2 regions of the Neptuniibacter sp. QD37_11 genome follow, and region 1 is predicted to be linked to the other one. Evidence: predicted binding sites of a transcription regulator. Region 1 holds the regulator's gene; the other holds the start of a gene.
What was found. Region 1 encodes FliA, which starts transcription of late flagellar genes. Its sites were predicted from a motif close to CTAAAGTTNNNNNNNNNNCNGCCGATA; they were not measured.
Positions count from the first base shown of each region.

Region 2: the regulator FliA is predicted to act here: its motif matches at 3,445-3,471, upstream of ACMXYT_RS09155 (DUF5610 domain-containing protein).

Region 1 is NZ_CP180552.1:599,185-607,198, forward strand. It holds gene flhA (flagellar biosynthesis protein FlhA) at 1-8, shown strand, start outside; gene flhF (flagellar biosynthesis protein FlhF) at 51-1,487, shown strand; gene ACMXYT_RS02555 (MinD/ParA family protein) at 1,503-2,330, shown strand; gene ACMXYT_RS02560 (RNA polymerase sigma factor FliA) at 2,343-3,053, shown strand; gene cheY (chemotaxis response regulator CheY) at 3,134-3,517, shown strand; gene ACMXYT_RS02570 (protein phosphatase CheZ) at 3,536-4,333, shown strand; gene ACMXYT_RS02575 (chemotaxis protein CheA) at 4,346-6,448, shown strand; gene ACMXYT_RS02580 (protein-glutamate methylesterase/protein-glutamine glutaminase) at 6,474-7,727, shown strand; gene ACMXYT_RS02585 (flagellar motor protein) at 7,733-8,014, shown strand, end outside.
Region 2 is NZ_CP180552.1:1,994,744-2,002,757, reverse strand. It holds gene ACMXYT_RS09165 (VOC family protein) at 1-339, shown strand, start outside; gene ACMXYT_RS09160 (DEAD/DEAH box helicase) at 355-2,106, opposite strand; gene ACMXYT_RS09155 (DUF5610 domain-containing protein) at 2,228-3,370, opposite strand; gene ACMXYT_RS09150 (cation:proton antiporter) at 3,529-5,514, opposite strand; gene ACMXYT_RS09145 (DUF2058 domain-containing protein) at 5,556-6,113, opposite strand; gene ACMXYT_RS09140 (serine/threonine protein kinase) at 6,281-7,273, shown strand; gene ACMXYT_RS09135 (diguanylate cyclase) at 7,294-8,014, opposite strand, start outside.

The sequences.
Region 1 (8,014 bases):
CGGCATAAACGTACTTCAGCCCAGCTTGTTGTGGCCGATAAGGAATTGATATGAAAGTAAAACGCTTTTTTGCGCCAGATATGCGACAGGCTATGCAGCGGGTCAGGGATGAGATTGGTCCGGACGCAGTTATTGTGTCTAATCATCGTGTCGCTGGTGGTGTTGAAGTTGTGGCTGCTCATGAAAATGATTATGAGGCGGCTCAACAAGAGTTTTCTCGCAAACAAAAGAAAACGCAAAAACGGCAGTCCCAAATTGACGTGCTAACAGGTGGCGGTGCTTCTAATCGAGACTTAGAGGGCGAGCTACAAAAGGCGCGAATGCAAATAGCGGAAGCTCAGGGTAAGCAGGAAAGTCAAAATTATGACGTTCCAGGTCAGGTTAATAAGCAGATAGAACAAGACGATGATCTGCGAACAATTTTGGCTTCGTTGAAACAAAGGCAAAAACAGAAAGCTAATACGGCTCATCAGAACTTTATGCAACAGCCCGCTGTTGATGATCCTGGGCTCGGTTTAGATCTGCAAAGTGAATTGTCTATGTCAGCTGCGCCTTCAAATGAAGGGGCCGAACATCTTATTCAGTCAATGCAGGACGAAATTGCGCAGCTTAAAAACCTACTAAGTCAGCAAGTTTTAGCCCAAGGTAATGTGCAAGCGTCTGCTCCTACAAAATCTCCATTGCAGAAAAAATTTGAATTGTTAGGTGTGAGTGAGAAATTATCTACGCATCTACTTTCTCATGTTGAATCAGGTTTGGCGCCGGATAAAGCATGGAAAAATGCGCTGACGCGCTTGTCGGATGCGATCCCTGTGATGGGTGAAGATTTTATCGAACGCGGTGGAATGATCGCTTTTGTCGGACCAACAGGTGTCGGAAAAACTACAACCATTGGTAAGCTTGCAGCGCGTCATGTACTGAAATACGGTAGCTCAAGTATGGCGTTGGTAACGACTGATACCTATCGAATTGCGGCACATGAACAGTTAAGAACCTTTGGGCGAATTCTTGACGTTCCGGTTCGAGTTGTTGATGAAAATAATAGTTTGGATGACGTTTTGCACTCTCTGCGAAACAAGAGATTAGTGCTGATAGATACTGCCGGATTGAATGCAAATGAGCCGCATAGTGAGGCTCAATTGGCCATGCTGGAGGGTGTAAGTTTGCGTCTTAAGAAGCTATTGGTCGTTTCTTGCAGCAGTCAACGCAGGGTTGTTGAACAGGCATTCAATGCTTATCAGGGGTTAGGCTTGAATGGTTGTGTGCTGAGTAAGATGGATGAATCGGGTAGCTTAGGTGAAGCTATTTCTTTGATCGTCGAAAAGCGTTTGCCTGTTTCCTACGTTACCGATGGACAGCGTATCCCTGATGATATTGATATTGCCAAAAAACATGAGTTGGTTAGTCGAGCTGTCATAACGGCTCAACGAGCTATAGAAGCAGAAAAGAAAATGTCTGCGCTCGATTCAATCTATAAAACGGGTTAATGGTGGGAATTAATAATGAATCAACATAAACCCGTTAAAGTAATTGCGGTAACCGGTGGTAAAGGCGGCGTTGGGAAAACTAACGTCTCGGTGAATTTGGCGTTAGCTTTAGGTGATCTAGGTCATAAATCTATCTTGATGGATGCTGATTTAGGTTTAGCAAACGTCGATGTGATGTTAGGTTTGCGTCCGAAAAAGAATATTGCTGATGTTCTGAATGGTGAATGTGGCCTAAAGGATATTATGCTGGACGTAGGCGAGCATCTAAAAATTGTACCGGCTTCATCTGGTACACAAGAGATGACAGCATTGTCACCGCATGAGCATGCAGAATTAATACATGCTTTTAATGAAGTGGCTGATGATACCGATGTTCTGATCATTGATACGGCAGCAGGTATTTCTGATTCGGTCGTGAGCTTTGTTAAAGCCGCACAAGAAGTTTTAGTAGTTGTTTGTGATGAACCCACCTCAATTACCGATGCTTATGCTTTAATTAAACTGTTAAATCGGGATTATAGGATGACCCGCTTCCGCGTTCTGGCCAATATGGTTCGAAGTGAGCAGGAAGGACGTAATATGTTTGGGAAGTTATTAACAGTTACTGATAGGTTTCTTGACGTGACCCTTCAATATGTAGGATCAATACCTTATGATGAAAATGTTCGTAAGGCGGTTCAACGTCAAGTGGCTGTTTTAAAAGCGTTTCCAAAGAGCAAAGTCTCCTTGGCATATCGTCAATTAGCGAATAAAGTAAATGGGTGGCCGGTTCAAACTGTGCCCCGAGGTCATTTAGAGTTTTTTGTTGAGCGGCTCGTTCAAGGAGTTCGCCCTTCGGACTAGCAAAGAGGCGGTATGTACAACCAGCTGCAATTACAAACGAGTGAAGAGCTAATTGAGCAGTATGCGCCGCTAGTTAAACGTATTGCACATCACTTGCTTGCTCGCTTGCCTGCGACTGTAATGCTGGATGATCTTATACAAGCAGGCATGATCGGTTTACTTGAAGCCGCAAGTAAATACGATGCTTCAAAAGGAGCGAGCTTTGAAACTTATGCAGGGATCCGCATTCGTGGCTCCATCATTGATGAAGTACGCCGTGGTGATTGGACGCCGCGTTCGGTACATCGAAATAGTCGTCGCGTAACAGAAGCTATTCAGCAGATAGAAGCTCGAACAGGACGCGATGCAACAGATTCAGAAGTGGCTAAAGAGATGGGGATTAGTGTTGCTGATTACCATAATTTGCTTAAGGATAGTTTGGATAGCAGACTCTTTAGTTTCGAGGAGATGATCAATCCTCAACATGAAGGTCCAGGGGAGTCTTTTGCTAACGATGATCCCGGTCCAAATCAAAATTTTGAGCGAGAAGCATTTTTAAAAGCGCTAAGTGCAGCTATAAATAACTTACCAGAACGGGAAAAGTTGGTGTTAGCGCTCTATTATGATGAAGAGCTCAATTTAAAAGAAATTGGTCAAGTTTTAGGTGTAAGTGAGTCTCGAGTTAGTCAGATCCACAGTCAAGCAGCGTTAAGGTTGCGTTCGCGACTAAGTGATTGGCAATAAAAAGGGTTGACCAGACTCAACGTAATTGCGGTAATTAAGTGTAGACTCAACAAGTTGCGTAGTTCTAACAGGAGGCCGTCTTGAATAAAGACATGAAAATTCTTGTAGTGGATGATTTCTCCACAATGAGACGAATTATTAAAAACCTATTGCGCGATCTGGGCATGACAAATGTTCAGGAAGCGGATGATGGTCAGACTGCACTGCCGATCCTTAAGCAAGGGGGAATTGATTTTCTGGTCACAGATTGGAATATGCCAGGAATGACCGGTATCGATCTTTTAAAAGAGGTTCGTTCTGATCCTAACTTAGCTCACATGCCAGTGCTTATGGTTACAGCAGAAGCTAAGAAAGAGCAGATTATTGCGGCGGCGCAAGCAGGGGTAAACGGTTATGTAGTTAAGCCATTTACTGCAGCAGTGCTGAAAGAAAAGATTGATAAGATCTTTGAACGCCTAGGATAAGAAATAGGGTCCGTTGTAATGATTGCAGGAACAGATAAAGGTGTAGGGCGCTTCGAAATGGAATTGCAGTTGAAGGCTCAGGAATTGGTTTCCGTCCTGAATGAAGGGAATCTCTCTGAAGCCATGGATCTGATCCAAGAACTCCATGAATTCAGACATAAGACCTTCTTTAGTGAAGTGGGTCATCTGACACGTGGCCTGCATGAAGCGATTAAAGCCTTTTCTTCAGAGCTAGGTACTAGCTTGGAATTGGATGATGAAGCAGCTCCTAAAGATGCGGATGCAGCTGATCGTCTCAATTATGTAATTGAAGTTACCGAAAAAAATGCACATGAAACCATGGACCGTGTCGATAAGGCGCTGGGTTTGGTTGATCGTTTAGATTCACAGAGTGAACGGTTTAAAGACCTATTGTCGCTAGTTGGTCAGTTAGAAAAAGAACACGACAATTTGAACGGCGTCTATGACCGTACATGTGCAGTAAAAGAAGAATCTGAAAAGACAATTGAAACTTTGCGGTCAGAGTTGACTGATATTGTGGTGTCTCAGAGCTATCAGGACATTACAGGGCAGCTAATCCGTCGTGTTATTAACTTGGTGACAAATGTAGAAACACACCTTGTTGGTTTGATGGAAATGGCTGCTCAGGTTGAAAAATTGTCGGGCATCGAGGTGCAAACCGCACCAGAAGATGACAAGCAGGATAATAAAAAGAATCCTATTCAGGCTGAGGGGCCGCAGGTCAACAAAGATAGTGCTGATGTAGTCAGTAACCAAGATGAAGTTGATGACCTGCTTTCCAGTCTGGGTTTTTAAGAGGAGCGCCGTATGAGTTTGGATGTGGATCAGGAGATTCTTGAGGATTTTCTTGTCGAAGCAGGTGAAATCCTTGAGCAATTATCTGAACAGTTAGTTGATCTGGAGCAGCGTCCAGATGACAGTGATCTGCTCAACGCAATATTTCGTGGCTTTCATACCGTAAAAGGTGGTGCAGGTTTCTTGCAACTTGAACCTATGGTTGATTGTTGCCATAACGCAGAAAATCTCTTTGATATGTTGAGAAATGGCGAAATCAAAGTTTCGCCAGAACTGATGGATGTAGTACTGCAGGCACTTGATACTGTAAACGTGATGTTTGATGCCGTAAGGGGCGGTCAAGAGCCAGAAAATGCGGATCCACAACTTATTAAGGCTCTAATTGCTTTTGCAAGTGGCGGTGCTCCAGTACCCGCTGAAGCTGCACCTGCTCCGGTGGCGCCAGAGCCCGCTCCAGCTGCGCCAGTTCCTGAGCCTGTAGCAAGTAATGCAGATCAGAGTTCAGATGAATTCGATATGCTGTTAGATGATCTAGGAGGTCCGGCTCCTACCGAAGAGAATGCGGCGGATGACGGCCTTATCACTGAAGATGAATTCGAATCATTGCTCGATGAACTTCATGGCCAAGGTAAGGGGCCTGGTTCAGAGGGTGGTTCAAAAGCGCCTGCTGTAGAACCAGAACCTGCTGGTGGTGATCTGATCACAGAAGATGAATTTGAAGCATTGCTGGATGAGCTGCAATCTCAAGGCAAAGGTGCGTTTGCAGAAAAACCGGCACCGGCATCGGCACCAGCGGCTGCGTCCGTTAGTGCGCCAGAACCTGCTCCCGCACCAGCTGTGCCAGCTCCTGTTGCTACACCTGCTCCTGCGCCAACTGCTCCTGAGCCTGAAAAACGTGAAAGTGCTGCAGCTGCCGCGGTTAAAGCTGCGCATCAGCAAGCTAAGCCTCAGCCTGAAAGCAATGTTCGTGTAGATACACGTTTGCTAGACAAAATCATGAACATGGTGGGTGAGCTGGTATTGGTTCGAAACCGTTTGGTTCGTCTTGGTGTAACCCGTGAAGACGAAGAGATGGCGAAGGCGTTAGGTACGCTAGATATGGTTACGGCTGACTTACAAATGTCAGTTATGAAAACGCGAATGCAGCCTGTTAAGAAGGTTTTTGGTCGCTTCCCGCGTTTGATTCGTGACCTATCACGTAACTTGAAAAAAGAGATTCGCCTAGAGCTTCGTGGTGAAGATACTGATTTAGATAAAAACTTGGTCGAAGCACTTGCTGATCCTTTGATTCACTTGGTTCGTAATGCCGTGGACCACGGTATTGAATCACCTGATGTGCGTGAAGCTGCGGGTAAGCCAAGAGAAGGTCATGTATTACTTTCTGCTGAGCAGGAAGGTGACCACATCCTATTGGTTATTCAAGATGACGGTGCTGGTATGGACGCAGAAAAACTGCGTAATCTGGCTATTGAGCGAGGCATGATGGATGCTGAAGCGGCTCGTCGTCTTACTGAACAAGAATGTTTCAACTTGATCTTTGCTGCGGGCTTCTCAACTAAGAAAGAAATTTCTGATGTTTCTGGTCGTGGCGTGGGTATGGATGTTGTTAAGACAAAAATTACCCAGCTAAACGGTACGTTGAATATTGATTCTGTAATCGGTCAAGGTTCGCGTATTGCGATTCAGGTACCTCTAACATTGGCAATCATGCCAACGCTGATGGTTATTTTGGAAGATCAAGCGTTTGCATTGCCATTGGTAAATGTTAACGAAATCTTCAACCTTGATTTGACTAAGACCAATATCGTTGATGGTCAGCAAGTGATCATTGTTCGAGACCAAGCATTACCGCTATTCCACCTTAAACGTTGGTTGATCGATGGCCAACAAGGTGCTGATCTGCCGGAGCAAGGCCATGTGGTTATTGTTACTGTCGGTACTCAGCGAGTAGGATTTGTAGTTGATCAGCTTGTAGGTCAAGAAGAGGTTGTAATTAAACCTCTAGGTACGATCCTACATGGCACGCCAGGTTTGTCTGGTGCAACAATTACAGGTGATGGTCGTATCGCATTGATTATTGATATCCCTAACTTGCTTAAATATCACGCTTCTTGATGTACCTGAATGAGAGCAAATAAAGATGTCTGTTAAGGTACTGGTGGTAGATGATTCTGGTTTCTTTAGACACCGTATCACTGACTTGCTCTCAGGAGATAGTCGAATAGAAGTGGTTGGCTCTGCTCAAAACGGTAAGGAAGGCGTTGAGCAGGCCAAGAAACTGAAACCTGACTTGATCACGATGGATGTGGAGATGCCGCAAATGAATGGTATCGAAGCAGTCAGAGTGATCATGCGGGAATGCCCGACCAATATACTGATGCTCTCTTCACTAACTCATGAGGGAGCTCAGGTCACATTGCAAGCGCTTGAAGCAGGTGCGCTGGATTATTTATCCAAAGATATGCGTGCTTGGATGGAGCATTCTGCATCTTTGGAAAAACAACTTCGAGATAAGGTTGTTGAATTAGGTCGTTCACGTCATTCAAAGCTACGTAGTAGCTTTATATCCCCATTTGGATCGGGCGATAGTAAAAGTAAGTCGATGGTGTTTAGGCCCGAGGCGGAAAGTAAACCGTCTCGACCTGTGCCTTCTAAGAGGACTGCATCTTCTACCCCTAGGCCTGCTAGACCAACAGACAGATCGCGTACCTCTTCTAGTTTGCCCCTACGGGAGCGACCAGCCGTTTCACAGTTAAAATCAAAATCGGCTCAACCAGAAACCCAGAAACCTACAGGGCATAAGCCTGCATCAAAAATTTCTGTCCCTTCTGGCTGTAAGATTGTAGTTATTGGTTCTTCAACTGGTGGACCGGCTGCGCTGCAGCAGATATTGACTCAGTTACCTGCTAATTTTCCCCATCCGATTTTGTTAGTTCAACATATGCCTAAGACGTTTACGTCGGTATTCGCTACGCGTCTGGATCAACAATGTAAAATTTCGGTTAAAGAAGCAGAAGATGGCGACCGTTTGATACCTGGTCGAGCGCTATTAGCACCCGGTGGGCATCAAATGATTATTGATCCGCGTAGTTTGGACAAAATCCGAATTATGCCGGGAGATGAGCGATTAACTTATAAGCCAAGTGTCGATGTTACCTATGCATCTGCAGCTAAAAGTTATGGCAACAAAGTGCTCGGGATTATTCTGACTGGTATGGGGGCTGACGGTCGGGACGGCGCCAAAATGTTACGCCAACAAGGGGCGACAATTTGGGCGCAGAATGAAGCAAGTTGTACCATTTATGGTATGCCCCAGGCAGTAGTTAATGCTGGATTGGCCAATGAGATCTTAGACTTAACCGAGTTTGGGCCCATTTTGAGTAATAGAAGGTAGTTTAGATGGATTTCACTGCTGTAATCGGTGTATTACTAGCTTTTGCAGCCCTACTGGGTGGTAACTATCTCGAAGGCGGACATGCACAAGAGCTTCTAAACTTACCTGCTGCTGCAATCGTTATTTGCGGCACTCTAGCTGCCGCGATTATTCAGTCGCCAAAACAGGACTTTGCTCGTGCAATCAAATTAATTGGTTGGGCTTTTGGCAATAATCAGCAAGATCTGAAAGGCAAGATTGATGAGATTGTGCAATGGTGTGTTATTGCACGTCGTAAAGGCCTTTTG
Region 2 (8,014 bases), 1.4 Mb from region 1:
ATTAATTACATTGAGTTACCGGCTAATAATTTAGGAGGCACTAAGCGCTTTTACTCTGACCTTTTTAACTGGAAGTTTACCGACTATGGGCCTGAATATAGCGCTTTTGAAGGCGCAGGATTAGCGGGTGGTTTTTATAAAGCTGATCTGAAATCCAATTCAAGTAATGGTGCTGCACTGGTGGTTTTGTATAGTACAAACCTTGAGGCGAGTCAGGCGCTAATTGAATCAGCTGGTGGTGAGATCAAAGTACCAATTTTCAGTTTTCCCGGCGGGCGACGTTTTCATTTTCTTGATCCAAATGGCAATGAACTGGCTGTTTGGTCAGATCAAGAATAAAGCTGTGATATCAATTTAAAGCTGGTTAGCTTTACGATATCGACCTTGGTAATCAAATATTCTCTCTTGCACACGCCAATAGTGTTTTTGCTCACGTCCAATGACAAAATCTGGTGCAACTAGAAGTGATTCATAAGCTATCGCTTCTTCTATGTTTGAAAAGTTTTGGGGTGCTTGCCTATTCGCAACCCGGCGCCCAAATATTTCATTAAAGCGCTTTAACTGGGCAGGCTTAGCAAAATCGAAGCTCTCCTTCAGTTCTTCGCCTTCTTCGCCATGATAAATGACCTGAAGCTTGGACTGATTCTGGATCAACGATAACCCAGCACATCGGATCACCATGGCATCTTTCAGTTTCAGTGCATCTTTTAATTGATCGTCTGGGTCGATAATCGCTTTATTGCACTGGTGACATTTACGGGCAGCGATATCATTTTCAGCATTACAGTGAGGGCATTCTTTAAATCGAAAGCGAAAATCACACTGCTCTGAAGGCGTGTCACTTTCGTCGCTTTCAAGCAGACCTTTGCAGCGTCGGCCATGATGCTCAATTACTTTGCCATCGCTGTCTGTTTTACCCCAAAAGATATTGGCAAAGCCACAGGAAGGGCAAAATACTTGTACCGGTTCGGAATCCGGGGAAGGACGTTTTTCACCCACTTCCGGATGATGCAGGTTATAGTTATTGCCTGCGTAGTCGATGACTAAGCAATCTTTCTTTCCAGGGGCGAGCCTCAGACCGCGCCCAACAATCTGTTGATACAGGCTAACAGATTCGGTGGGCCTTAAAATTGCAATTAAATCGACATGGGGAGCATCAAATCCTGTCGTAAGAACGGATACGTTAACCAGATACTTTATTTTCTTAAGCTTGAAGTCACTGATCAAGCGGTCTCTATCTTCGCTGGTGGAGGAACCAGTGATCAAAGCGGTTTGATCTTCGGGAAGGTAAGTGCTGATCTCTTTGGCGTGATCAACTGTTGCTGCAAAGATCATCACGCCTTGGCGATCTTGAGCACGTTCAATTATTTGTTCAATGATCGCCCTAGTGACGCGATTGTATTTTGTTAGTAGATTATTGATATCTTTTTCAGCATAAGTGCCAAATGCAGTTTGATCTAAGGCTGAAAAGTCATATTGCGCGATTGCTGCATCTTCCATTTCTGGAGGAGTTAAGTAGTTACGGCTAATCATGTAACTGAGCGGGAGTTCGTAGATGCAGTTACGAAATGGTTTTTCCTGCTCGCTTCTAACAAAACCACGATAATGCTGCTGATAGATCCAGCCCATCCCCATTCTGTAAGGCGTAGCTGTTAACCCAAGCACTTTTAGGTTGGGATTGATCTCTTGGAGTTTGCTGATGATTCGTCCGTATTGGCTATCTTCGTCGTCATTAATGCGGTGGCACTCGTCGACGATCAGTAACGAATATTCGTTATTAAAAAGATCAATATTCGCTGCTACAGATTGCACACTGGCAAACGTAACCTGTTTTTCGATCTCTTTGCGATTCAAGCCCGCTGCAAAAATACCACCTTCTAAACCATAGCCTTCATACTTAGCGTGATTTTGCTCAACCAACTCTTTGACATGAGCTAGCACCATAATTTTTTTACGTGCTAAGCGAGCAAGCTCTGCTATAACAAGGCTTTTGCCGGCGCCCGTTGGTAGTACGATAACAGCAGGATCGTTTGATTTGCGAAAGTGATTTAATGTCGCATCAACGGCTTCTTGTTGATAGGGGCGTAGGGAAAAGGAGTTGGCCATTGTCATTAAAGATCAATAATAGATGGAAGAATAATACTCTAAGTATTTATAAAAAACCTAAAGATAAAAAAACCGGCCTAAGTAGGCCGGTTTAAAGTATCGCAGCGATTAAGAAGGGGGGTTAATCGTCTGCGTCGTCCTGATCAAACCGGGTCATAAGGTCACGCAAAAGACCGAAGTTATCATCCAGTTTGCTCTGGGATTCTTCATCAGCATCTTTGTAGCGGATATCTTGATGAATCAAGCTGTCCAATAGATCTACCCCGAATAATGAACTGTCTTCTAAGAATGCCATGGCTGGGTTAGCAACCAAATTATCGAAGTTGTTCATCATCTGGCCTAAGTGGCGGCCATTATTGCCTAATGGGTTATCTAGTTGTTGCACTTGCTCATAAGCAGCTACCGCTGAGTAACTTGCTGATTGAGTCATAGTTACATTCAAGTTCATCAACTCGGATTTGTCCATTTCAAATTCAGCTGCTTGTTCAAAAGCGTCTTGAACATCACCGCTGAAGAAGTCTTCGGCAATAAGATTGATATCCTGAATTAGGGTTGTCAGCGCGTCTAACTCGTCTTCGTTTAGATCACCCTCAACACTAAAGCTATAGCTACTGCTGGCGGTACGCTCAAGGCCGAAAGATACAGCGCTACTGTTACCGTCAGAGTAGGCGCCTAAAGAGGCTGTTTGACTTGCTTCACTGTTGAAACGAATTGAAACTTTGTCTCCTTCCTGGGTCATGACATCAAGGGAGAAAGACTCAGCTTTTGAATAACGTTCAGCAGCAGAGATAGAAGTCTGGCGTGTGGACGCTGTTTCGTTGGTAGGCGCAAGGCCGGCCAGCGCTTCGAACGTCAGATCTTTGGTTTGCTCGATTGTTGCGGAGATATCAGGGGTTAACATATTGAGATCTTCTAGAATCTCAGTTGCTTCTTTAAAGCCTTTTTCTACACCTGAAACGGCCGCTTTATACATACGATCTAGGTCAGCATCAGACGCTCCGCGGGCACGGGCTTGTTCAAGGCCTTGTGCTACAAAGTCGGAGATACGTGATGCAACTTTTTCCGGAGAGTAATCATTAGCGTCGAGACTTTTCATCTCTGATGCACTCATACCCGGAATGTTTTCTGCTAGTTTGGCTACTAACTTATCTGCCGCAGATGCAGAACGACCGTTGCTATCTTTACCATCAGCAAACCCGCCCGTAACCAGTGTTTCCTGGCGAACCTGAGAGTAGGCTGCTTGGCTGCTTAATAGAACTTGCACGGTGTTTTCCTCCACAGACAAAAAAGGATCAAATGATCCCATTGTTTTAGTTGTACTACTAAATATAAGAGGGTTATCGACGTTTTGTTGAGAGACTTTAATAAAAAGCGTAACTAATGAAATTGTTTCATCTAAAGGTTAGAGGGAAAAAGTAAAAACTACTTCCCATCTAGGATGATCGATTCCGCGATTTCAATCTTATCATTCGGCCCTTGAAGGATGATGATATCTCCCTGCTGTATATGTGTATCGCCACTTGGGCTGTGTTCAGATTGATCACCACGACGGATCATTGCCACAGAGACTTGGTGCTTTGATAAAGGAATATCTCGCAGAGTTTTACCAATCGACTTGCAGTTATTTTCAATTTGAACGGGATGCAGTATCTCTTTCATACGGCCTTTACTATCAATTTTTTCGGAATGCTGGCCGTGATAGTAGCCATGTAGAAGGTTGTACCTTTCTGCGCGTACTTGATTTATTTGTTGTTCAATTTGTTGATGGTTGATACCCAGCATAGACAGAACATGGGAAACCATCATTAAGCTGCCTTCCAAAGCTTCAGGAATAATTTCGGTGGCTCCAGCATTCTGAAATGCTTCGATCTGAGAATCATCCCGTGTTCTAACCAAAATAGGTAAAGTCGAGAAGCGGGTACGTATATGCTTAAGCGCTTGCATCGCTGTTTCGGCTTCGGGAAAACTAAGGATCAACATCCGCGCACGGTCAGCACCAACAGCGGCCATCACATCATCTCGTTTGGCATCACCAAAACAGATGTGTTCGCCTGCTGTAGCAGCTTCCATTACACGCACCGGATCATTATCTACGACAATGTATGGGATGTTTGCTTGGTCTAAGAAGCGCGCGATGATCTGACCCACACGGCCAAAGCCACAGATAATCACATGTTTATCTAAATTATGCGGATTTAGCTGGCTGGCATCAGGCAATTTCTGTTGTGGTGATTCAATCGGATCATCTTTGTGCAACCAACGGCTCAGGCTGTAAGTGTGGTTCATCAAAATCGGCGTGACGATCATGCTGATGATGATCGTAGACACAACAATAGTATTGATATCAGGCTCGATCAGATTATTACCTAAGGCTAAAGCCAATAAGGCAAAACCAAATTCACCGCCTTGGCTAAGGCTGAGGCCTGCTCTTAAGGCATTTGCCGGGTCTTTATGCAGTAGCGTACCGAGAAGAGTAATAATAAAAGTCTTTAACAGAATTAAGCTAACACTGAACAGGATAATCCAATACCAGCTGTCGATTAGAGCAGATAGATCTAATTGCATCCCGACAGAGACAAAGAACAGCCCTAAGAGTACATCTCTGAATGGGCGTATATCGGCTTCTAGTTGATATCTGTAACGACTCTCACCCAACATCATTCCTGCTAAGAATCCTCCGAGGGCCATAGATAAACCAGCAGCGTGCGTAATCCAAGCGGCTAAAAGGGCAGCCGCCAGTGTCGTCAAAACAAACACATCGCTGGAACCGCTGCGTGCTGATTCATGGAACAGCAATGGCATCACAATATGGCCAACCAGCAATAGGATTATGAGTAGTGTTGAGCCCTCAAGTAGCATCAATGCGACTTCGGCACTGTCTATCTCTGTTGCCGAACTACTGAGTGTCGGGACAACGATTAGGAAGAATACAGCCGCTAAGTCTTGGAAGATTAAAGTACCAACTGAAAGCTGGCCATGAGGGCTGTTGAGTTCGTCACGCTGAATCAGCTCGCGGCTTACAATCGCTGTAGATGATAGGGCGAGTGCACCGGCGATAACTAAAGAGGTGGTTTGCGGCAGGCCAAAAAGGTGGCAGATTGCCATCAAACAGGCAGCGGTGATAATGACCTGCAAACTGCCTAGACCGAATACAGCCTTGCGCATGGCAAACATACGCGAGACTGAGAACTCTAAGCCGAGCATAAAGAGTAAAAAGACAACCCCTAGTTCACTGAGTAGCTCAATGCTATGGGTGTCTTTGACGACCCCTAAACTATAGGGGCCAACAATAGCGCCAACACTTAAGTAGGCAAGGAGAGGCGGGAGTTTGATGCGCCGAAACAGGGTTGTGGCAACAACGGCACAACATAAAATGACCAAAAATTGCTCGAAAAAACCCTGTGACATGCGTATCCCTTACTACATGAAGACGCTGTTGATGTGCAGAATTACCACATCAGGTCGTCTGGAATCTTATAATCCGCGTACGGATCATCTTCTTCTGGTTCTTCTTCCGGTTGAACACGAATAACGTAATTAGGCAGACGTTGCTCAATTTTCTCTGCAAATTTATCCGGGATCAGGTAAAACTTTTCATCTAACGCAGCGATTGCTACTTGGCCGCGGAACAGTTGCCCTTGAATGAGCGAAGTTACATACATAGTTTTAACTTTATTATCGTATACAAAGTTGTAACTTACTTCGGCATCTTCGGGCAGCTCGATCTGTTGCTGTATGATCATCTGACGGCATTGCGCTTCAATCTCTTTGTTGCGGCGCTCTTCGTCTCGTTGACGATTCAGTTCACGATCATGCTCTTGCTTAGCTTTACGCTGTTCTTCTAGCGCCTGCTTTTTCTCTGCTTGCGTATCAACAACCTGCTGGCCGGATTTGCGTGCCTTTTTGGCTTTTTTGTTTTGCTTACGCTTTTCAGTATCTGCTTGCTTCGCTTTTTTCTGGTCAACCAGTCCCATATTTAGCAACTGATCTTTAAGTGAACCTGCCATAACTTACTCGTAATACTCCTGTTGGTTATTATTGGAACTATAACAAAAGTTCACGCTACTATTTAAAAAATAACGGAAAATAGGACAAATCTATTAGGAATATCACTTGTTCACCTATGGGCTAAAGCGTACCCTGCACCTGCAATTATTTTATAGCTGGATTTTTTATGTCTGAACATGATCTAACACACCCTTTTGAGCGGTTAACGCCATCATTCTTGATGGATGCGGTTGAGAGTCAAGGGCATTGGTGTGACGGTCGTACGTTTCCTCTGAATAGTTACGAGAACCGTGTTTATCAGGTGGGCATAGAAGATCAAGAGCCGATGATTGCCAAGTTCTATCGCCCTCAACGTTGGAGTCGAGAGCAGATTCTAGAAGAGCATGAGTTTAGTTTCGATTTAGCGGAGCAATCTCTGCCTGCTGTGACCCCTTGGTGTAATGAAAAGGGGGAAACCCTGTTTGATTATGAAGGGTTTATGTTCGCTTTGTTTCCTCGCAGAGGAGGGCATGCTCCTGAACTCGATAACCTTGATAATCTTTTTACGCTAGGCCGTTTATTGGGCCGTATGCATCTGGTGGGCGCTTCGAAAAAATTTGATCACCGACCGACTTTGACCAGTCAGACATTTGGCCATGACAGTGTTGCATTCTTAAGTGATCGGTTTATTCCGGCAGAGCTTAAACCAGCTTACGATTCCGTTGCTAGAGATCTTCTTCAGGGTGTTGATGAGATCTTAAAAGCGTGTGGTGAGATAGAACATATTCGTGTTCATGGTGATTGTCATTCAGGCAATATGCTATGGCGTGATGATGCCCCTCATTTTGTTGATTTTGATGATGCTCGTATGGCACCTGCGATGCAGGATATTTGGATGCTGCTCTCTGGTGATCGACATGAACAGACGCAACAGTTGTCTGAAATAGTCGATGGCTACAACGAGTTTTACGATTTTAAACTCAAAGAGCTACGTTTGATCGAAGTCCTCCGAAGTTTACGAATTATGCATTACAGTGCATGGCTTGGCCGCCGCTGGGAAGATCCAGCATTCCCTTATAGCTTTGGTTGGTTTAATACCGAGCGTTACTGGGGTGAGCATATTCTTCAACTACGTGAGCAATTGGCGTTACTAAATGAAGAGCCTTTAAAGATTCTCTAAGCTTAATTTTGAGTAGGATATTAAAGCTGCTTGGTCGCTATAACTATATTTCGACCACGATCTTTAGCTAAGAAGAGGGCATCGTCAGCACCGCTGACTAGCTGGTCATAATTAGTGTAGTTAGAATCCAAGGTGGCGCAGCCTAGGCTTGCTGAAAGCGTATGATATGCGCCACGTAGTTTTATTTTGGTATTCAGCGCCTTTCTAATTCTTTCTGCACAAATTTGAGTGTCAGCCTCGTCGCTATGAGGCAACAAAACAATAAACTCTTCACCTCCGTAACGTGCTGCAATATCTCCCACTCTTAAGGTTGATTCTATTATTTTGGCCGACTTCTGAAGCACATAATCTCCCGCTTGATGTCCATAGTTATCGTTAATCTGCTTAAAAAAATCTAAGTCGATCATGATGATCGATAAGGGTAGTTGATATCTTTGTGCTCGTTGTATTTCTGTATCTGCAAGTTCTCTGAAATGTTGCCTATTAAAGAGTGATGTAAGGGGATCACTAATTGAGCGTTGATAGGTTTTATTGAGTAGGCTACATGTAAACCCGCTTAGTAAGCCGAGAATCAGAGAGCCAAGGGCTGCCCAGCCGGTTAAATATGGCATCGGTATGTCATGGACATGGTCATCATTATCGAGTCGTGCCGACAGTTGCCAAAAACCACCAGGGACTTCTATGAAACTACTAAGATACTCCTCTTCGAATACTGAAGAGGAACCAAAGAATACATCTCCT